One region of the Streptomyces sp. AK08-02 genome, then DNA from elsewhere that is predicted to be linked to it. Evidence: riboswitches for the same ligand, from Rfam matches in the RefSeq annotation. Region 1 holds a riboswitch; each other region holds the start of a gene.
The links. A riboswitch is a leader RNA that binds a small molecule or an ion and turns the genes downstream of it on or off. The one in region 1 is predicted to bind cobalamin.
Positions count from the first base shown of each region.

Region 2: it holds a riboswitch for cobalamin, as region 1 does, so the genes downstream of both, PV734_RS01950 (CbtB domain-containing protein) here and PV734_RS37270 (cobalamin biosynthesis protein) in region 1, are expected to answer to the same signal.
Region 3: it holds a riboswitch for cobalamin, as region 1 does, so the genes downstream of both, PV734_RS27830 (ribonucleoside-diphosphate reductase subunit alpha) here and PV734_RS37270 (cobalamin biosynthesis protein) in region 1, are expected to answer to the same signal.
Region 4: it holds a riboswitch for cobalamin, as region 1 does, so the genes downstream of both, PV734_RS22010 (prenyltransferase/squalene oxidase repeat-containing protein) here and PV734_RS37270 (cobalamin biosynthesis protein) in region 1, are expected to answer to the same signal.

Region 1 covers NZ_JARAZV010000021.1:117,680-122,486, reverse strand. Annotated here, with positions in the region: gene PV734_RS37280 (inorganic phosphate transporter) at 1-1,040, shown strand, start outside; gene PV734_RS37275 (hypothetical protein) at 1,087-1,308, shown strand; cobalamin riboswitch at 1,456-1,599, shown strand; gene PV734_RS37270 (cobalamin biosynthesis protein) at 1,703-2,644, shown strand; gene PV734_RS37265 (cobyric acid synthase) at 2,641-4,176, shown strand; gene cobN (cobaltochelatase subunit CobN) at 4,173-4,807, shown strand, end outside.
Region 2 covers NZ_JARAZV010000001.1:444,681-449,487, reverse strand. Annotated here, with positions in the region: gene PV734_RS01960 (acyl-CoA dehydrogenase family protein) at 1-931, opposite strand, end outside; gene PV734_RS01955 (CbtA family protein) at 1,089-1,868, opposite strand; gene PV734_RS01950 (CbtB domain-containing protein) at 1,894-2,115, opposite strand; cobalamin riboswitch at 2,155-2,311, opposite strand; gene PV734_RS01945 (histidine phosphatase family protein) at 2,415-2,999, shown strand; gene PV734_RS01940 (ferredoxin) at 3,122-3,532, opposite strand; gene paaE (1,2-phenylacetyl-CoA epoxidase subunit PaaE) at 3,575-4,675, opposite strand; gene paaD (1,2-phenylacetyl-CoA epoxidase subunit PaaD) at 4,675-4,807, opposite strand, start outside.
Region 3 covers NZ_JARAZV010000013.1:316,226-321,032, reverse strand. Annotated here, with positions in the region: gene PV734_RS27845 (GntR family transcriptional regulator) at 1-292, shown strand, start outside; gene PV734_RS27840 (DUF3311 domain-containing protein) at 433-711, shown strand; gene mctP (monocarboxylate uptake permease MctP) at 708-2,318, shown strand; cobalamin riboswitch at 2,412-2,598, shown strand; gene PV734_RS27830 (ribonucleoside-diphosphate reductase subunit alpha) at 2,722-4,807, shown strand, end outside.
Region 4 covers NZ_JARAZV010000010.1:178,888-183,694, forward strand. Annotated here, with positions in the region: gene PV734_RS22000 (aldehyde dehydrogenase) at 1-572, opposite strand, end outside; gene PV734_RS22005 (MBL fold metallo-hydrolase) at 776-1,813, shown strand; cobalamin riboswitch at 1,835-1,994, shown strand; gene PV734_RS22010 (prenyltransferase/squalene oxidase repeat-containing protein) at 2,105-3,355, shown strand; gene PV734_RS22015 (SCO2322 family protein) at 3,352-3,990, shown strand; gene PV734_RS22020 (energy-coupling factor transporter transmembrane component T) at 3,896-4,807, shown strand, end outside.

The sequences.
Region 1 (4,807 bases):
AGAGCGGTATCCGTCCCGAGGTGATCTTCGCGGCACTGGTCGGAGCGATCCTCTGGAACCTGCTGACCTGGCTGGTCGGGCTTCCGTCCAGTTCCTCGCACGCCCTCATGGGCGGCCTGATCGGCGCGACCATCGCCTCGGCGGGCACCGGCGCCGTCCACGGCGACGTGCTGGTGACGAAGGTGCTGATCCCGGCGATCGCCGCCCCGCTGGTGGCCGGCATCGCGGCCATGCTGGCAACGCGGCTGTCGTACACGCTCGGCGCCAAGCGGGCCGAGGGCAAGGCGGCCGAGAAGGGCTTCCGGGCCGGCCAGATCGCCTCCGCGGGCCTGGTGTCGCTGGCCCACGGCACGAACGACGCGCAGAAGACGATGGGCATCATCACCCTCGCCCTGGTCGCCGGCGGCGCGGTCGCTCCCGACTCCGATCCCCCGGTGTGGGTCATCCTCTCCGCGGGCATGGCCATCGCGCTCGGCACCTACCTGGGCGGCTGGCGCATCATCCGTACGATGGGCAAGGGTCTGACCGACCTTCAGCCCCAGCAGGGCTTCGCCGCCCAGACCAGTGCGGCGACGGTCATCCTGGCCTCCTCCCACCTCGGCTTCTCCCTCTCCACCACGCACTCGGTGTCCGGCTCGGTGATGGGCGCGGGCCTCGGCCGCAAGGGCGGCGTGGTCCGCTGGTCGACGGCGACCCGGATGTTCGTGGCCTGGGGACTGACCCTGCCCGCCGCGGCCCTCGTGGGCGCGCTGGCGGAGTACGTCACCGGTTTCGGCAACTGGGGCACAGCCCTGGTGGCCCTCTTCCTCATCGCGTCGAGCACGGCGATCTGGGTCGTGTCGCGCCGCGAGGTCATCGACCACACCAACGTCAACCACGTCGAGGACGGGGCCGTGGCGAACACCGAGCCCCCCGGTGTCGTCACGACGGCCATCGCCGCCGTGACCCCGCCTCCGGCAGGCACCGTCGTCGACGACCTGACGGCCACCATCCCGGCCCCGGCCGAGGTCGCGGTCCAGCCGTCGGCCACGGCCCTCTGAGTCCGGTCCCGAGTCAAGGTCCTGGTCCGAGCAAGAAGGAAGCAACATGAAGATCGACTGGGCGGCCCTCGGCTCCGTCTTCGGCGTCAGTCTCGTCATCACCGTGGCCATGGTGGGCGTGTTCACCCTGGGCATCATCGGACTCTCCGTCCGCGAACGGGCGGTCGCGCAGGGCGGGTCGGCCGGGCTGGCGGTCACCGGCGCGTACGCGTGCTTCGCCGCCTGTGCGGCAGTGGTGGCGTACGGCATCTATCTGATCGTGGCCTGAGGGCCGCGTACGTCCTCCTCGCCCGCCGTGACCGTGGCCGCCTCGCTGGTGGTCAGGGACGCGGCGGGCGTTTTTTCGTCGCCCCGATCCGGTCGTGGTGTGGGGCTCAGCACAGTCCTCCTTTCCAGGTCAACGGCAAGTTGACGGGTGTTCCGGGCCCGTGGTGGACTGCCGGAGCCATGTACGGCGGCAGAAGAGGAAGCCGGTGTGAATCCGGCGCGGTCCCGCCACTGTCACCGGGGTAGGTAACCCCGGGAGCCAGGAACTCTTGCCGCCGGTCTCGTCGAACCAGGGCGTGGACACCCTGAGTGAGGACATATCGCCATGCTCGGCTGCCGTTCGCGTTCGAGGTACAGCACCGGATCGCTGCCCGATCCCACGGCCGGCTGAGCCGATGCGTGCCGATCGCGTCTTCGCGTACGGCGCCACCGCCGGACTCCTCGCTGATCTGATCCTGGGCGACCCTCGCCGCGGGCATCCGGTCGCCGCGTTCGGGCGGGCCGCCGGCGCCGTCGAGCGGGTCCTGTGGCGGGACCATCGAGGGTGGGGCGCGCTGCACACCGCCGTGTGTGTGGGAGGCGCCGTCTCCCTCGCCGCCGCGGCCGATCGTCTCGTACGTCCTTCCCGTACCGCTTCCGTCGCTCTCACCGCCGCCGCCACCTGGGCCGTCGTCGGCGGCACCTCCCTGGGCCGGGAGGCGCGGGCCGTCGGCCGGTCGCTGGAGACCGGGGACGTCGAGGGTGCGCGGGAGCGGCTGCCCCATCTCTGCGGACGGGATCCGCAGGCTCTCGACTCCGCCGGGATCGCCCGGGCGGTCGTCGAGTCCGTCGCCGAGAACACCTCCGACGCCGTGGTGGGCGCGCTGGTCTGGGGCGCCCTGGGTGGCGTGCCCGGGCTGGTCGGGTTCCGGGCCGTCAACACCCTTGACGCGATGGTGGGTCACAGGTCGGACCGGTACCGGCGCTACGGGTGGGCCTCCGCCCGCCTGGACGATGTGGCGGGGTGGCCGGGGGCGCGGCTCACCGCCGTACTGGCCGCACTCACCGGTGGTGATCGCCGGGCTGCCGTACGGGCCTGGCGGGACGACGCCGGCAGACATCCGAGTCCCAACGCCGGGCCCGTGGAGGCTTCTTTCGCGGGCGCCCTGGGCGTCCGGCTCGGCGGGACCCTGTCCTACGGCGGGCGGGTCGAGCATCGGCCGGTGCTGAACCAGGAGGGGCGTGCCGTGGAGGTCCACGACATCGAACGGGCCGTTCGGCTGTCCCGTCGGGTCGGTGTGCTCGCGCTCGGCGTCGGTGTCGCCGCGCGGGCCCTGCTGAAGGGGCGCGCCTCATGACACACCTCGGGAGTGGCGGGGCCCTCGGTGGTGGGCTGCTCGTCGCGGGGACCACCTCCGACGCAGGCAAGAGCGTCGTCACCGCCGGGATCTGCCGGTGGCTGGTGCGACAGGGGGTCAGGGTCGCGCCGTTCAAGGCGCAGAACATGTCCCTCAACTCCTTCGTCACGCGGGAGGGCGCCGAGATCGGACGGGCGCAGGCCATGCAGGCGCAGGCGTGCCGGGTGGAACCCACCGCCCTCATGAATCCCGTGCTGCTGAAGCCGGGGAGCGACCAGAGCAGCCAGGTCGTGCTCATGGGCAAGCCCGTCGGGGAGATGAGCGCCCGTGGGTATCACGGGGGGCGGCAACAACGACTTCTCGGGACCGTGCTGGAGTGCCTCGCCGAACTGCGGGGCACGTATGACGCGGTGATCTGTGAGGGGGCCGGGAGCCCGGCTGAGATCAACCTCAGGCGGACCGACATCGTCAACATGGGAATCGCGCGCAACGCCCGGCTCCCGGTGCTCGTCGTCGGCGACATCGACCGTGGCGGTGTGTTCGCCTCCTTCTTCGGGACCGTCGCCCTGCTGTCTCCCGAGGACCAGGCGCTTGTCGCCGGGTTCCTCGTGAACAAGTTCCGGGGGGACGTGTCCCTGCTGGAACCCGGGCTCGACATGCTCCGTGGGCTCACCGGACGGCCGACCTACGGTGTGCTGCCCTTCCGGCACGGCCTCGGCATCGACGAGGAGGACGGGCTGAGGGTCTCGCTGCGGGGGACCGTGCGGGAGTCGAACGTCTCGCCGCCCGTCGGGGAGGACGTGCTCCGGGTGGCCGTGTGCGCGATCCCGCTGATGTCCAACTTCACCGACGTCGACGCGCTCGCCGCCGAACCGGGCGTCGTGGTGCGGTTCGTGGACCGGCCGGAGGAACTGGCCGACGCCGACCTCGTCGTCGTTCCGGGTACGCGGGGGACGGTGAAGGCACTGGCGTGGCTGCGGGAGCGCGGCCTCGCCGACGCCATCGCCCGCCGTGCCGCCGAGGGGCGGCCCGTGCTCGGTGTCTGCGGTGGCTTCCAGATCCTCGGCGAGCACATCGAGGACGAGGTCGAGAGCCGGCAGGGCCATGTCGAGGGGCTCGGGCTCCTACCCGTCCGGGTGCGGTTCGCCCGGGAGAAGACCCTCACCCGGCCCGTCGGCACCGCCCTCGGCGAACAGGTCGAGGGGTACGAGATCCATCACGGGGTCGCCGAAGTCCTGGGTGGGGAAGCCTTCCTGGACGGGTGCCGGGTCGGGAGCGTCTGGGGTACGCACTGGCACGGCTCGCTCGAATCCGACGGGTTCCGGCGGGCGTTCCTGCGTGAGGTGGCCGCCGCCGCGGGCCGCCGCTTCGTGCCGGCCCCCGACACCTCCTTCGCCGCGCTGCGCGAGGAACAGCTCGACCTGCTCGGCGATCTCGTCGAACAGCACGCGGACACCGACGCGCTCTGGCGGCTCATCGAGTCGGGCGCGCCGCAAGGACTGCCCTTCATTCCACCGGGAGCACCCGCATGAGCACAGTGTTGTTGTTGTCGACCGCCGACACGGACCTGCTGGCGGCCCGGGCCGCCTCCGGTGTCTCGTACCGGATCGGCAATCCGACCCGGGTGGATGTCGCGGAGGAGTTGCCCGCGCTCGTCGAGGGCGCGGACATCGCCGTCGTACGACTGCTGGGCGGCAAGCGCGCCTGGGAGGACGGGCTCGCCTACCTCAAGTCGTCCGGTGTGCCCACCGTGCTGCTCGGCGGGGAGGCCGTACCCGACGCCGAGTTGATGGCCGAGTCGTCGGTGCCCGCCGGTGTGGTCGCGGAGGCGTTGCGCTATCTGGTCGAGGGCGGGCCCGCCAACCTCGTGGAGCTGGCCCGGTTCCTGTCCGACACCGTGCTGCTGACCGGCGAGGGGTTCGTCGAGCCGCAGAAGATGCCCGAGTTCGGGACACACGGCTCGTACGCCCGCGAGAGTGGCCGTCCGACCATCGGGGTGCTCTTCTACCGGGCCCACGAGCTCAGCGGCAACACCGGGTTCGTCGACACACTGTGCGAGGCGATCGAGGCGCGGGGCGCCAACGCCCTTCCCGTGTACTGCGGTTCACTGCGCGGAGCCGACGCGGGACTGTACGAGCTGCTCGCCGGCGCGGATGCCCTCGT
Region 2 (4,807 bases), on a different contig from region 1:
CCTGGACGGCGTTCACCATCTGCCAGTTGAGGAGTTTCATCGCGTCGAGCTTGGTGTGGATCTGCGCCAGTCGGCGGCGGACCCACGGCAGGTCGACGACCCGGCGGCCGTCGGCGAGCTTGGTCTCCATCGCCCAGCGCTGGACCTCGTGCAGGGAGCGGATGGCCATCGTGCCGTGGGCGGCGAGGGTGACGCGCTCGTGATTGAGCTGGTTGGTGATCAGCCGCCAGCCCTGGTTCTCCTCGCCGACCCGGTGGGCGACGGGGACGCGGACGTTCTCGTAGTAGCTGGCGGTGGTGTCGTGCGAGGCGAGGGTACGGATGAGGGTGCAGGAGTAGCCGGGGTCGGTGGTCGGCACGAGGAGCATGGTGATGCCCTTGTGCGGCGGGGCGTCCGGGTCGGTGCGTACGGCCAGCCACACCCAGTCCGCCGTGTCACCGTTCGTCGTCCAGATCTTCTGGCCGTTGACCGTGTAGTGGCCGGTGGCCTCGTCGCCGTCCCGCACGGCCCGCGTCTTGAGTGCGGCCAGGTCGGTGCCCGCCTCCGGCTCGCTGTAGCCGATCGCGAAGTCGATCTCGCCGGCGAGGATCTTCGGGAGGAAGTACGTCTTCTGCTCGTCGCTGCCGTACCGCATGATCGTCGGGCCGACGGTGTTGAGCGCCATGAGCGGCAGCGGTACGCCCGCCTGGGCGGCCTCGTCGAAGAAGATGAACTGCTCCATCGGGCTCAGCCCGCGCCCCCCGTACTCCTGCGGCCAGCCGACGCCGAGCCAGCGGTCGGCGCCGAGCCGACGGATGGTCTCGCGGTAGAAGCGCTTCTGGGCGACGTGGTCGTTGAAGCGCGAGTAGGCGCGGTCCGGCACCAACTCGGCGAAGTAGGCGCGCAGTTCGGTGCGCAGCTGCTGCTGCTCGGGCGTGTATTCGAGATGCACGGCGCCTCCTGCTGGCTCCCCAATGCCGGACCTGTCGGCGCACACGGTAGAACGTGTTCCAGAAATTGGGAATGGCGGTGCGTGCACGGGTCCGCACAAGCCCGAGGGGGTCCCGGACGTCCGGGACCCCCTCGGGGCGGTCGGTGCGGCCGACCGCTCAGTGCGTGACGGGCGTCGCCTGCGGCTCGGTGCCACTCGCGCCGACGGCCGCCGCCGTCCTCGGAACGAGCAGTCGTTCCGCCATCAGTCCGAAGACCAGGCCGAAGGCGGTCCACATCGTCACCTGGATGCCGAGCGTGGCCACCCTGTAGCGCCACAGGAGGCTCGCGGAGAAGCCCTCCGGGACCTCGTTGGTGAACGACGGCAGGAACGCGTACGCGAGTCCCACGACCAGGACGAAGAAGGCGCTCGCGGCGAGGGAGGCGTTCCAGTTGCCCAGGCGCGGCGCGAGGCGCTTGCCGAGGATGACCGCGCCGACGGCCAGCAGCACGCTCAGGGCGACCATCAGGAAGAACAGCGCGGTGCGCTGGTTGAGGGTGCCGGGGTCGCCGACGGCGGGCGGGTTGGCCGGGTATTTGAGGAAGGGGACGACGTACACGGCGAGCAGGCCGGCCCCCGCGAGGAGCAGCGCGGTCGCGCGCGGCCCGAAGCGGCCGATCCGGCCGAGCGCGAAGCAGTAGGCGAGGGCCGCGATGCCGCCGAACGCGACGCCGTACACGAGGACACCGGTCCCCAGGCCCAGGGTGGACTGCAACGCACGCGAGACGAGGGCCTGTTCGGCGTGCCCGTGGTGGGCCTCGTGCATCTCCTCGAAGGCGATCGCGTCGTCGACGAGCGGCTCGGCGAAGAGGTACGCGACACCCCAGACGAGGACACCCGCGACCAGGCCCGCGAGCATGCCGCGGGCCAGGAGGTTTCTTACGGTGGTGGAGTTCATGAGCTTGCGCGTTTCCCTGTCCTCGTCAGTGGCAGGGGAAGCCGAGCAGGTGGCGGGCGTCGTGCACCCATTCGTGCACGCCCTCGCCGGAGACGACGGAGGTCGCGCCCTGTTCGGCGCCGACGAAGTAGAGCAGCACCAGCATCAGCACGCCGAAGAAGACCGCCCAGGGGGCGATCGCGCCGATCGGCAGTTTCTCGGGTACGGCGGTGGGTGCGGCGGTCGGCTGAATCGCGGACTGTGCCATGACAGACCTCCTGGGGGAACTCGCGTCCCGTATCGGTGGTGCGGAGGACGACAGTCACGGGTCTGACTTGCCCCCGGGCCGCACCAGGCGGGTGCGTACGGGGTTTACAGTGGCGCGACCGTGCCGGATTCCCACCGGCTTCCGTCGAACCGTCGTCAATATCGACGAGAAGGTACCGCGAAGCGGGGGTTCGGCCAAGGGCGCGTGGGACGGCGTACGGCGCGACGGTGCGCCGTACGGTGCCTCAAGTTCCGTACATGACAACGATATTGGGGCGGCATGAGCGCGGGAGCGACCGGATGACGAGCCGAGTGATGTTGATCTCACCGGCGATCAGCGCGGCCCTCCGGGAGGCCCGTTTCGACGACGGCTGTCCCCTGGACGAGTCGGGCCTGCGGCTCTCCCGGGCGGCGGCAGGGACGCTGCCGGCGGTGTCCACGGTCTGGGTCTCCCCCACCACGCGTTGCCTCGAGACGGCCCTGGCACTGGGCCTGGACGCCGGTTCGGTACCGGGGCCGGCCGCTCTGGACGCGGGCCGCTGGCGCGGCTCGACGCTCACCGAGGTGACGGAGAAGGAGCCGGAAGCGCTGGCCCAGTGGCTGACCGACCCCCAATCGGCCCCGCACGGCGGGGAGTCGGTCCGCGCGCTCTGCGACCGGATCGCCCACTGGCTGGACGAGACGGCGGCGCTGGTCACGGGGCGGGCCGTGGCGGTCGTCGAGCCCGAGGTCGTACGGGCGGCGACGGTACGAGCGCTGGGGGCGCCGGAGTCGGCGTTCTGGCGGATCGACGTTCCGCCGTTGACGGCAACGGAGTTGAGCGGCCGGGCGGGACGCTGGAACGTGCGCCTTGGCCATCGACTCGGGGCGCCGCACGACACGTAGGGGCGTTCGGTCGTGAACCTGGGGTTCACGGAGCGGGTCGGCACGGCTCACTCGCCGTCGGCCCACGGGCGAGGGGCCTGACGTGAACCGGCGGATTCATTCACGAAGCGGATCGGCGCGGCTCACCCCTCGTCGGCCCCTCGGCGCGGCGTGTCCAGCGTCCGGGCGAAGTCCGTGCACGCCTGTGCGCACTCGCGGCATACCTTCGCCGTGTCCGCGCCGCCGGGGTGGTCGTCGAAGACCTGGGCCGCTTCCAGGCAGACCGTGGCGCACCACTCCAGTTGGACCCGGAGGGCGGCCTCGTCCTGGCCCGCCTGTTCGGAGAGCAGGCGGCACGTCGCGTCGCACACCTCTGCGCACAGGATGCCCTTGCGGCGCGCGAGGGCCTCCTCGGGAGGCCCGTCCGGGTCCGCGAGACCGGCGCGCAGCGCACATGAGCGCGCGCACTCGGTGCACGCCTGGGCACAGACGAAGCGGTCCTCCAGGAACTGGAAGAGTTCCTGCTGCGTAGTTGCGGTGGTTGTAGGGGTCACGCCGGTCGAGTTGCCGTGGCGGGGCCGGTCAAACCCCTTGGTTCAGCTGTCGTAGTCGACCGTCAGGGTCTCCGACACCGGGAACGACTGACAGGTCAGGACGTAGCCCGCGTCGACCTCGGCGGGTTCGAGGGCGTAGTTGCGGCGCATGTCCACCTCTCCCGAGGTGACCAGCGCCCGGCAAGTGCCGCAGACGCCGCCCTTGCAGGCGAACGGCAGGTCCGGGCGGGTGCGCGCGGCGCCGTCCAGGACGGTCGCGTCCCGGGACAGCGCGGTGGTGGTGGAGCGGCCGTCGAGGGTGACCGTGACCCGGCTCACCGGGCCCTCCGCGACCGCGTCCGTGTGCTGGACCTGGCGGACCGGCTGGTCGTCGGCGTAGAAGAGTTCCTGGTGGACCCGGTCCGCGGGCACGCCCAGCTTCGCCAGCAACCGCTGGGCGTCGCGGACCATGCCGTGCGGTCCGCACAGCCACCAGTGGTCGGTGCCCGGGACGTCGACGAGGCCCGCGAGGAGCGCGGCGAGCCGTTCGGCGTCCAGCCGCCCCGACAGCAGCTCGGCCTCGCGCGGTTCACGTGAGAGTACGTGCCCCAGTTGGAAGCGCGTACGGTACAGGTCCTTCAGGTCCGCCAGCTCGTCGGCGAACATCACGGTGTCCGTACGCCGGTTGCCGTACAGGAGGGTGACCTGTGAGCGGTCGTCGGCGGCCAGGACCGACTCGGCGATCGACATCATCGGGGTGATGCCGGAGCCCGCGGCGATCAGGACATGGCTGCCGGACGCGGTGAGGTCGGGGGTGAAGGCACCGGTCGGCGTCATCACGTCGAGCATGTCACCGGGGCGTACCCCGTCGACCAGCCAGGACGAGAACAGGCCGCCGGGCACCACCCGTACGCCGATGCGGGGTCGTTCGCCGGCCGGGGCGCAGATCGAGTACGACCGGCGCTCCTCACGCCCCTCGAACTCCCGGCGCAGGGTGAGGGACTGTCCCGGGGTGAAGGCGTACTCGGCGGCCAGGTCCGGCGGCACCTCGAAGGCGACGGCGACGGCGTCCGCGCACAGTCGCCGTACGTCGGCGACCTTCAGGGCGTGGAAGACCGGGCGACGGCGTACCGGAACCGTGGTCGGGGCGGTGGGCGCGGCCATCAGATCTCCTTGACGTACTCGAACGGCTCGCGGCAGGCGTGGCAGCGCCACAGGGCCTTGCAGGAGGTGGCGGCGAAGCGGGAGGTCTCCTCGGTGTCCGCCGAGCCGCAGCGTGGGCAGGGCACCGTACGG
Region 3 (4,807 bases), on a different contig from region 1:
CTCCGCGAAGCGCTTCCCCGCCCTGCGCAGGTCACTCGTCAAGTACACCTCCCTCTACACGGCCCTCGCCGAGGTGTACGACGTCCACCTCGCGGAGGCCGAGGAGACCATCGAGACCTCCCTGGCGACCCCGCGCGAGGCCGGCCTGCTGGGCACCGACGTGGGCCTGCCGATGCTGATGCTGTCCCGGCACTCGCTGGACAGGACCGGGCAGCCGGTGGAGTGGGTGCGGTCCGTCTACCGGGGGGACCGGTACAAGTTCGTGGCACGGCTCAAGCGGCCCGTCGAGTAGGGCCACCCGACGACAGAACACGCTCCCGCCCGACCTCCCGGCACGGTTCCATAAAGCGAAGCCGTCCCGTAGATTTCCTGCGCGTTGCACAAGTGATCACAGGTAATCGCATGCGGTCAGTGAGGGGACGGAGCTGTGACATGTCAGAAGCGCCAGAAGTGAGACAACCGGCGGCAGACCCACCGGTGGTGACTCCTATGCGCGTCGTCATCGGGCTCTGCCTCTTCGCACCCTTCGTCGCGATGCTGTGGGTCGGCTCGTACGCGAAGGTCGATCCGGCGTTCATCGGCATCCCGTTCTTCTACTGGTACCAGATGCTGTGGGTGTTCGTGTCCACCGCGCTGACGATGACCGCCTACCAGCTCTGGCGGCGTGACCAGCGCGCCCGTGCCTCCGCGAAGGGTGGTGCGGACTCGTGAACGACGGCGTGAACGGCGTGGCACTCACCGTTTTCATCATCTTCTTCCTGGCCGTAACGGTCATCGGCTTCATGGCCGCGCGCTGGCGCAAGGCCGAGAACGAGCACAGCCTCGACGAATGGGGCCTGGGCGGCCGGTCGTTCGGCACCTGGGTCACCTGGTTCCTGCTCGGCGGCGACCTCTACACCGCGTACACCTTCGTGGCCGTACCGGCGGCGATCTACGCGGCGGGCGCGGCCGGCTTCTTCGCGGTGCCCTACACGATCCTGGTGTACCCGCTGATCTTCACGTTCCTGCCCCGTCTGTGGTCGGTCTCCCACAAGCACGGCTACGTCACCACCTCGGACTTCGTACGTGGGCGCTTCGGTTCGAAGGGCCTCTCGCTGGCGGTGGCGGTCACCGGCATCCTCGCGACCATGCCGTACATCGCGCTCCAACTGGTCGGCATCCAGGCGGTCCTGGACGTCATGGGCGTCGGCGGCGGCGAGGACACCAACTGGTTCGTGAAGGACCTCCCGCTGCTGATCGCGTTCGGCGTGCTGGCGGCCTACACGTACTCCTCGGGTCTGCGGGCCCCCGCCCTGATCGCGTTCGTGAAGGACACGCTGATCTACATCGTCATCGCGGTGGCGATCATCTACATCCCGATCAAACTGGGCGGCTTCGACGAGGTCTTCGGCGCGGCGAGCGAGAAGTACACCGCCGCGAAGGCGGGCGCACTGGTCCCGGCCGAGGCCGGCCAGTGGACCTACGCCACGCTGGCGCTGGGCAGCGCGCTCGCGCTGTTCATGTACCCGCACTCGATCACGGCGACGCTCTCCTCCAGAAGCCGTGAGGTGATCCGCCGCAACACCACGATCCTGCCGCTGTACTCCCTGATGCTGGGGCTGCTCGCCCTGCTGGGCTTCATGGCCATCGCGGCCGGAGTCAAGGTCACCAACCCGCAGTTGGCGATCCCGCAGCTCTTCGAGGACATGTTCCCGTCCTGGTTCGCGGGCGTGGCCTTCGCGGCGATCGGCATCGGGGCGCTCGTCCCGGCGGCCATCATGTCCATCGCGGCGGCGAACCTCTTCACCCGCAACATCTACAAGGACTTCATCAAGCCGGACGCGACCCCGGCGCAGGAGACCAAGGTCTCCAAGCTGGTGTCCCTCCTGGTGAAGGTGGGCGCGCTGATCTTCGTCCTGACGATGGACAAGACGGTCGCCATCAACTTCCAGCTGCTGGGCGGCATCTGGATCCTGCAGACCTTCCCGTCCCTCGTCGGCGGCCTGTTCACCCGCTGGTTCCACCGCTGGGCCCTGCTGGCCGGCTGGGCGGTCGGCATGCTGTACGGCACGCTGGCGGCGTACGGGGTCGCGTCTCCGACGCAGAAGCACTTCGGGGGCAGCTCGAAGGAGATCCCCGGGATCGGTGAGATCGGTTACATCGGCCTGACGGCGTTCGTCCTGAACGTCGTCGTCACCGTGGTTCTCACCTTCGTACTGAAGGCGCTGAAGGCGCCGGACGGTGTGGACGAGACGACCGCGTCGGACTACACGGCCGACGCGGGGGATCCTGGTGTGGCGGTCGAACTGCCGCCTGCCACGGCAGGCTCCGCCCACTGAGGGCTCCGCCAGGTCCGTGGTTCTTCGTCCGCGGGCCCGGTGGGGGCTTGTCGCGCAGTTCCCCGCGCCCCTGAGGGGCGCTCAACTCGCCGATACGACACAACATGTGGGGGTGCTTCCGGGGCCCGGCACTAGATGTATGCTCATGCTCGCTGTCGCCGCAGGGGAATCCGGTGCGAATCCGGAACTGTCCCGCAACGGTGTACATGTGCTCTTTCGTGCCCCCGCACGGCTGTGTACGTGTCCAGTCCGAGGACCTGCCGACGGTGTGCCCGGCCGACCGGTCCGGGTGCCTGACGTCCGGGCCTCGTGGAGTGGGCCGGTGGACGCACGCGTGCCGTAAGGCGTCCGCGTGCCCCGCTGCCCTCCGCAAGGCCCCGTGCCGAGCGAGGGAGAGCCCCCTGTGACCATCGCGCCAGCCGAACCGGCTTCAGCGACCCCAGAGGCCGCAGTCGAGACGGACGGTCCCGGTACCGCGCTGCTGCGGATCCTGACCGAGCTGACCGCCGACCTCCCCGACGCGGACCCCGGCCGGGTCGCCGCCGCCGCGCTGCGCGGCCGGTCCGCGCGGGCCGACGTGTCGGAGCTGCGCGAGCTGGCCACCGAGGCCGCGGCCGGCCTCATCTCCGAGGACCCCGCCTACTCCCGGCTGGCCGCCAGGCTGCTGACCGTCACCATCGCCGCGGAGGCCGCCTCACAGGGCGTCACGTCCTTCGCCGAGTCTGTCGCGGTCGGGCACCGCGAGGGTCTGATCGCCGACCGCACCGCCGAGTTCGTACGGCTGCACACGGACCGTCTGAACACCCTGATCGACGTCGAGGGCGACGACCGCTTCGGGTACTTCGGGCTGCGCACCCTCCACAGCCGGTACCTCCTGCGCCACCCGATCACACGCCGGGTGATCGAGACGCCCCAGCACTTCATGCTGCGCGTCGCGAGCGGTCTGGCGGAGGACGACACTTCTCGGGCGCTGGACGAAGTCGCCGCGCTCTACCGGCTGATGAGCCGCCTCGACTACCTCCCCTCCTCCCCCACCCTCTTCAACTCCGGTACCCGGCACCCCCAGATGTCGTCGTGCTACCTCCTCGACTCGCCCCTCGACGAGCTGGACTCCATCTACGACCGCTACCACCAGGTCGCCCGGCTCTCCAAGCACGCCGGTGGCATCGGGCTGTCGTACTCCCGTATCCGCAGCCGCGGTTCGCTGATCCGGGGCACCAACGGGCACTCCAACGGCATCGTGCCGTTCCTGAAGACGCTGGACGCCTCCGTCGCCGCCGTGAACCAGGGCGGCCGGCGCAAGGGCGCCGCCGCGGTGTACCTGGAGACCTGGCACTCCGACATCGAGGAGTTCCTGGAGCTGCGCGACAACACGGGTGAGGACGCCCGCCGTACGCACAACCTGAACCTCGCGCACTGGGTCCCGGACGAGTTCATGCGCCGGGTGAACTCGGACGCCCTCTGGTCGCTCTTCTCCCCCTCCGACGTGCCTGAACTGGTCGACCTGTGGGGCGACGAGTTCGACGCCGCCTACCGCGCGGCCGAGGAGGCCGGGCTCGCCCGCAGGACCATCCCGGCCCGCGATCTGTACGGCCGCATGATGCGTACGCTCGCGCAGACCGGCCAAGGCTGGATGACCTTCAAGGACGCGGCCAACCGCACCGCCAACCAGACGGCCGAGCCTGGCAGCGTCGTCCACTCCTCGAACCTGTGCACCGAGATCCTGGAGGTCACGGACGACGGGGAGACCGCGGTCTGCAACCTGGGCTCGGTCAACCTCGGCGCGTTCGTCGACACGGCGGCCGGTGACATCGACTGGGAGCGGCTCGACGAGACGGTCCGTACCGCCGTCACCTTCCTGGACCGGGTCGTCGACATCAACTTCTACCCGACCGAGCAGGCGGGCCGCTCGAACGCCCGGTGGCGTCCGGTCGGTCTGGGCGCGATGGGCCTCCAGGACGTCTTCTTCAAGCTGCGTGTCCCCTTCGACTCGCCCGAGGCCAAGGCCCTCTCCACGCGGATCGCCGAGCGGATCATGCTCGCCGCGTACGAGGCCTCCGCCGACCTCGCCGAGCGCAGCGGCCCGCTGCCGGCCTGGGAGAAGACCCGTACGGCCCGTGGTGTGCTGCACCCCGACCACTACGACGTGGAGCTGAACTGGCCCGAGCGCTGGTCGGCGCTGCGGGAACGTGTCGCCCAGGTCGGTATGCGCAACTCGCTCCTGCTCGCCATCGCGCCCACGGCGACCATCGCCTCGATCGCCGGGGTGTACGAGTGCATCGAGCCGCAGGTGTCCAACCTGTTCAAGCGCGAGACGCTGTCCGGTGAGTTCCTCCAGGTCAACTCGTACCTGGTGAAGGAGCTCAAGGACCTCGGCGTGTGGGACGCCCGCACCCGGGAGGCGCTGCGCGAGTCGAACGGCTCGGTGCAGGACTTCGCGTGGATCCCGGCCGACGTACGGGCCCTGTACCGCACGGCCTGGGAGATCC
Region 4 (4,807 bases), on a different contig from region 1:
AGGATGTACGCGTCGAGGGGTGACTCGGGCGACGGCTTCAGGACCGCCGTGCAGCCGGCGAGCAGCGCGGGCGCGAGCTTGGCCGCCGCGGTGAACTGCGGGACGTTCCAGGGGACCACGGCGGCGACGACGCCCACCGGTTCGCGCCGGACGAGGATGCGGCCGAGAACGCCGTCGCGCGACTCCTCGTACGTGAAGTCGCGGGCGACGGTGATCGCCGCGTCCCACACCATCATCGCGCCGAGGGCCTGGGCGAGGACGCTCCAGGAGTACGGGGAGCCGTTCTCGGAGGAGATGACGCGGCCGATCTCCTCGTACCGTGCGGCGATGCCGTCCTTGATGCGCGTGACGACGGCGATGCGCTCGTCGAGGGTCATCCGCGGCCAGGGACCCTCGTCGAAGGCGGTGCGCGCGACGGCGACGGCCCGGTCGACGTCGGCCCGCGACGCGTGCGGCACACGGCCGAAGACCTCTTCGGTGTGCGGGGAGATGACCTCGATGACGTCCTTGCCGAGGGGATCGGTCAACTCCCCGCCGATGAACAGCTGTCCGTGTTCCACGAGCTCGGTCATGGCCGACTGCCTCTCGCCGACTACCTCTCCGGGTACCGTCTCTGACGGTTCGTCAGATAGATGGATACGGAGAGAGTTACCAGTTCCCTCCGGAGGAGTCCACAGCTCGCGCACCACAACGAGGGATATGGGGTAAGTGACTCGGGCTCCCATTGAAACCGGTTCTAGTTATAGTGGCTGGCAGCCCAGCCACAGGGGAGCCCATGACACAGGTGTCGACGCAGGTGACCGACCACGGCGGGGGCGTACGGTCCCTCCGGGTGCCCATCCCGAACAACCCCCTCGGATACACGCTGGTCTACGTCGTCGACACGGACGGCGGACCGGTGCTCATCGACACGGGCTGGGACGACCCGCTGTCCTGGGACACCCTCGTCGACGGCCTGTCTGCGTGCGGGACGGCGGTCGGCGATATCCACGGCATGGTGATCACCCACCACCATCCGGACCACCACGGCCTGTCCGGCCAGGTCCGCGAGGCGTCCGGGGCGTGGATCGCGATGCACGAGGCCGACATCGCGCTCGTCCGGCGGACGCGCGACAACCGTGCCGAGCGCTGGCTCGGCTACATGACCGCGAAGCTGGCGGCGGCCGGAGCACCGGCCGACCATGTGGCGACCCTGGGCAGAACACCCGCCGGCATCCTCCCGAACTTCTCGCCGGCGCTGCCCGACCGCGAGATCGTCCCCGGCGAACTCCTCGACCTCCCCGGCCGCCGCCTGCGCGCGATCTGGACGCCGGGCCACACCCCGGGCCACGTCTGCCTCCACCTGGAGGAGGCCCACCCGGCCCGACTCCCGGGCAACGGACGCCTGTTCTCGGGAGATCACCTGCTCCCCGGGATCACCCCGCACATCGGCCTGTACGAGGACCCGGAGGACACGACGACCCCCGACCCCCTTGGCGACTACCTCGACTCCCTGGAACGCATCGGCCGGCTGGCCCCGGCGGAGGTGCTCCCGGCCCACCGCCACGCCTTCCCGGACGCGGCCGTCCGCGTACAGGAACTCCTCGACCACCACGACGAACGCCTCGCCGGCCTCCGCGCCCTGCTCACCACTCCCCTCACCCCCTGGCAGCTGGCGGTACGCATGGAGTGGAACCGCCCCTGGGCCGAAATCCCCCCGGGCTCACGGAACATCGCGGTCTCGGAGGCCGAGGCGCACGTCCGCCGACTGGTCAAGCTGGGCCAGGCGGAGGCCGTGACGGGGAGCGAGCCGGTGACGTACGTGGCGGTGTGAGCGCGGCGGGCGGGCGGTGTGAAATCGGTGCCGTTTGCACGGACCGGTACAGTGGGCAGGTCGTATCACACCCGTACGGGGGGAAGCCGGTGCAAATCCGGCGCTGACCCGCAACCGTGAGCAGCCTGGGCATCGGTCAGGAGCTGTGAGCCGGATTGCCCCGTGCGGATCGTGACCGGCTCGCGTCACCGGCGGTCCGCCGGTGCACGGCACCGTCGAGGCATACGGAGCCGAGCCGCCCGGGGTGTCCCGTGCTGTCCGGCTCCCCGCACGGAGAGGCACCCGCCGATCATGAATGTCCGCCGCAGCGCCACGGCTCTGGCCGTCATCGCCGTCACGCTGGCCGGCGGCGGTCAGGCGTCCGCCGCCTCGCCGTCCCCCTCGGCCGCTCTCCCCGCCGGGCTGTACGGCACCGGCGACCCCACCTACGACGGCGTCTGGCGCCAGTCCCTCGCGCTGCTCGCCCAGGACACCGTCGGGGTGAAGCCGGCCGCCTCGGCCGTGGACTGGCTGGCCGGGCAGCAGTGCGCGAGCGGTGCCTTCGCGCCCTTCCGGGCAAACAGCGGTACGGCCTGCGACGCCAAGACCCTGGTCGACACCAACAGCACCGGCGCCGCCGTCCAGGCGCTCGCCGCCCTCGGCGGGCAGGAGACGGGGGTCGGCAAGGCCGTCGCCTGGCTGAAGTCCGTACAGAACACGGACGGCGGCTGGGGGTACACGGCCGGCGGGGCCAGCGACGCGAACTCCACCTCCGTGGTCGTCGGAGCCCTCGCCGCGGCCGGCGAGCAGCCCGGCACGGTCACCAAGGGCGGGAAGACCCCGTACGACCTGCTGCTGAAGCTGGCTCTTCCGTGCGACGCGACCGGTGGGGGCGCCTTCGCCTACCAGCCGGACAAGAAGGGTGCTCTCGCCGCCAACGACGACGCGACGGCCGCCGCCGTGGTCGGCGTACTGGGGAAGGGGTTCGCCGGGGAGGCCGTGAAGCCGACCGGTGCCGCTTCGGCCTGCTCGGACTCCGACGATCCCGGGCAGGCCGCTCGGAACGGCGCCGCCCACCTCGTACAGGCCCTCGCCAAGGACAAGCACCTGACGTCCGCGCTGGCCGGGGCCGAGGACCAGCCCGACTACGGCAACACCGCCGACGCCGTCGTCGCCCTCGCGACGGCCGGCCAGGCACAGCGGGCGGCCGACGCGTGGCGCTGGCTGGAGGCGAACGCCGGGCCGTGGGCGAAGGGGGCGGGGCCGGCCGCGTACGCGCAGCTGATCCTCGCGGCGCACGCCGAGACCGCCGATCCGCGCGACTTCGGCGGCCAGGACCTGGTGGCCCTCCTCGACGCGACCGGCCCGGCGCCCGCGTCCGTCCCGGCCTCCGTCTCCCCGACTCCCGCCGCCGAGAACAGCGGCAGGGACACCGACAGGGAAACCGACAAGGACGACGGGAGCGGGTTCGGGACGCTCTGGACCGTCGGTGTGTTCCTCGTCGCCGGTATCGGTATCGGTTTCCTGATCAGCGGGCGCAACAAGAGGAAGCAGCGGTCGTGATCCGGCGCCGCGCCCTCCCGCTCCTGGTGGCCGCCCTTCTCCTCGGCCTCTGGGCGAGCGCCGGGCAGGCCCAGGCCGTCGGCTACCGCTACTGGTCCTTCTGGGAGCGCGACGGCGGCGCGTGGACGTACGCCACGCAGGGGCCGTCGACCGCCCGGCCCTCCGACGGTGACGTCCAGGGTTTCCGTTTCGCCGTGAGCCAGGACTCGAAGGACGCCGCCCGGCCGCGCGCCGACGCGGTGTTCGCGGTCGTCTGCGCCAGGACGCCCGCGCAGGACGGCCACAAGCGCGTGGCGCTCGTCATCGACTTCGGTACGCCCGCCGACGCGCCGTCCGGCGAGAGTCCGCCCGCGACGCGTACGGCGTGCGCCCGGGTGTCCCCCGACGCAACCACGGCGGACGCCCTCGCGTCGGTCGCGGGTCCCCTGCGATACGACGCGAGCGCGTTGCTCTGTGCGATCACCGGGTATCCGCGCACCGGCTGCGGCGAGACGGTGGGGGCGGGCAAGTCCGCCGGGGCCACCGATACCGATTCGGACGGTGGCCCGTCCGTCGGCCTGCTCGCGGGGATCGCGGCCGTGGTGGCGCTCGGCGGGGCGGCGATCTGGCAGACACGGCGCCGCCGCCATGCGTGAGCGCTCCGCTGGACACGCGGGTCGTCGTTCACCGCAGGCCGGTGGGGGCTGGTCGCGCCCCGGGGCGAAGCCGCCAATCGATGCAGCCCCGCGCCCCTGTCGGGGCGCGAGTGCGCACCCGACCTCAGCAGCGCCGCTCAGCCACGTCAGCCGCAGCCGGAACGCGTCGGCACCCGTGCACCCCGGTGCCTGGTGGGTCTGGTCCCTGGGGCTCGGGACCGCTGCCACCCGCACCACCAACCCCCTCCTGCTCGGGCTCCTCATCGCCGTCGCCGGCTACGTCGTGGCCACGCATCGCACCGACGCCCCCTGGGCCCGTTCCTACACCGCCTTCGTCAAGCTCGGTCTGGCCGTCCTCGTCATCCGGCTCGTCTTCGCCGTCGTCCTCGGTTCCCCGATCCCCGGCTCGCACGTCCTGCTCACGCTCCCCGAACTCCCGCTCCCCCACTGGGCGCAGGGAGTGCGCGTCGGTGGCCGGGTGACCGCCGAGGGGCTGGTCTTCGCCCTGTACGACGGACTGCGGCTGGCCACGCTGCTGATCTGCGTCGGCGCCGCCAACGCCCTCGCGAACCCGGCCCGTCTCCTCAAGTCCCTCCCCGGCGCCCTGTACGAGATCGGTGTCGCGGTCGTCGTGGCCCTCACCTTCGCGCCGAACCTCGTCGCGGACGTCCAGCGGCTGCGCGCCGCCCGCCGCCTGCGCGGCCGTCCCGACCGGGGCGTACGGGGGCTGCTGCAGGTCGGACTCCCGGTGCTGGAGGGCGCGTTGGAGCGGTCGGTCGCGCTGGCCGCGGCGATGGAGGCGCGCGGATACGGCCGC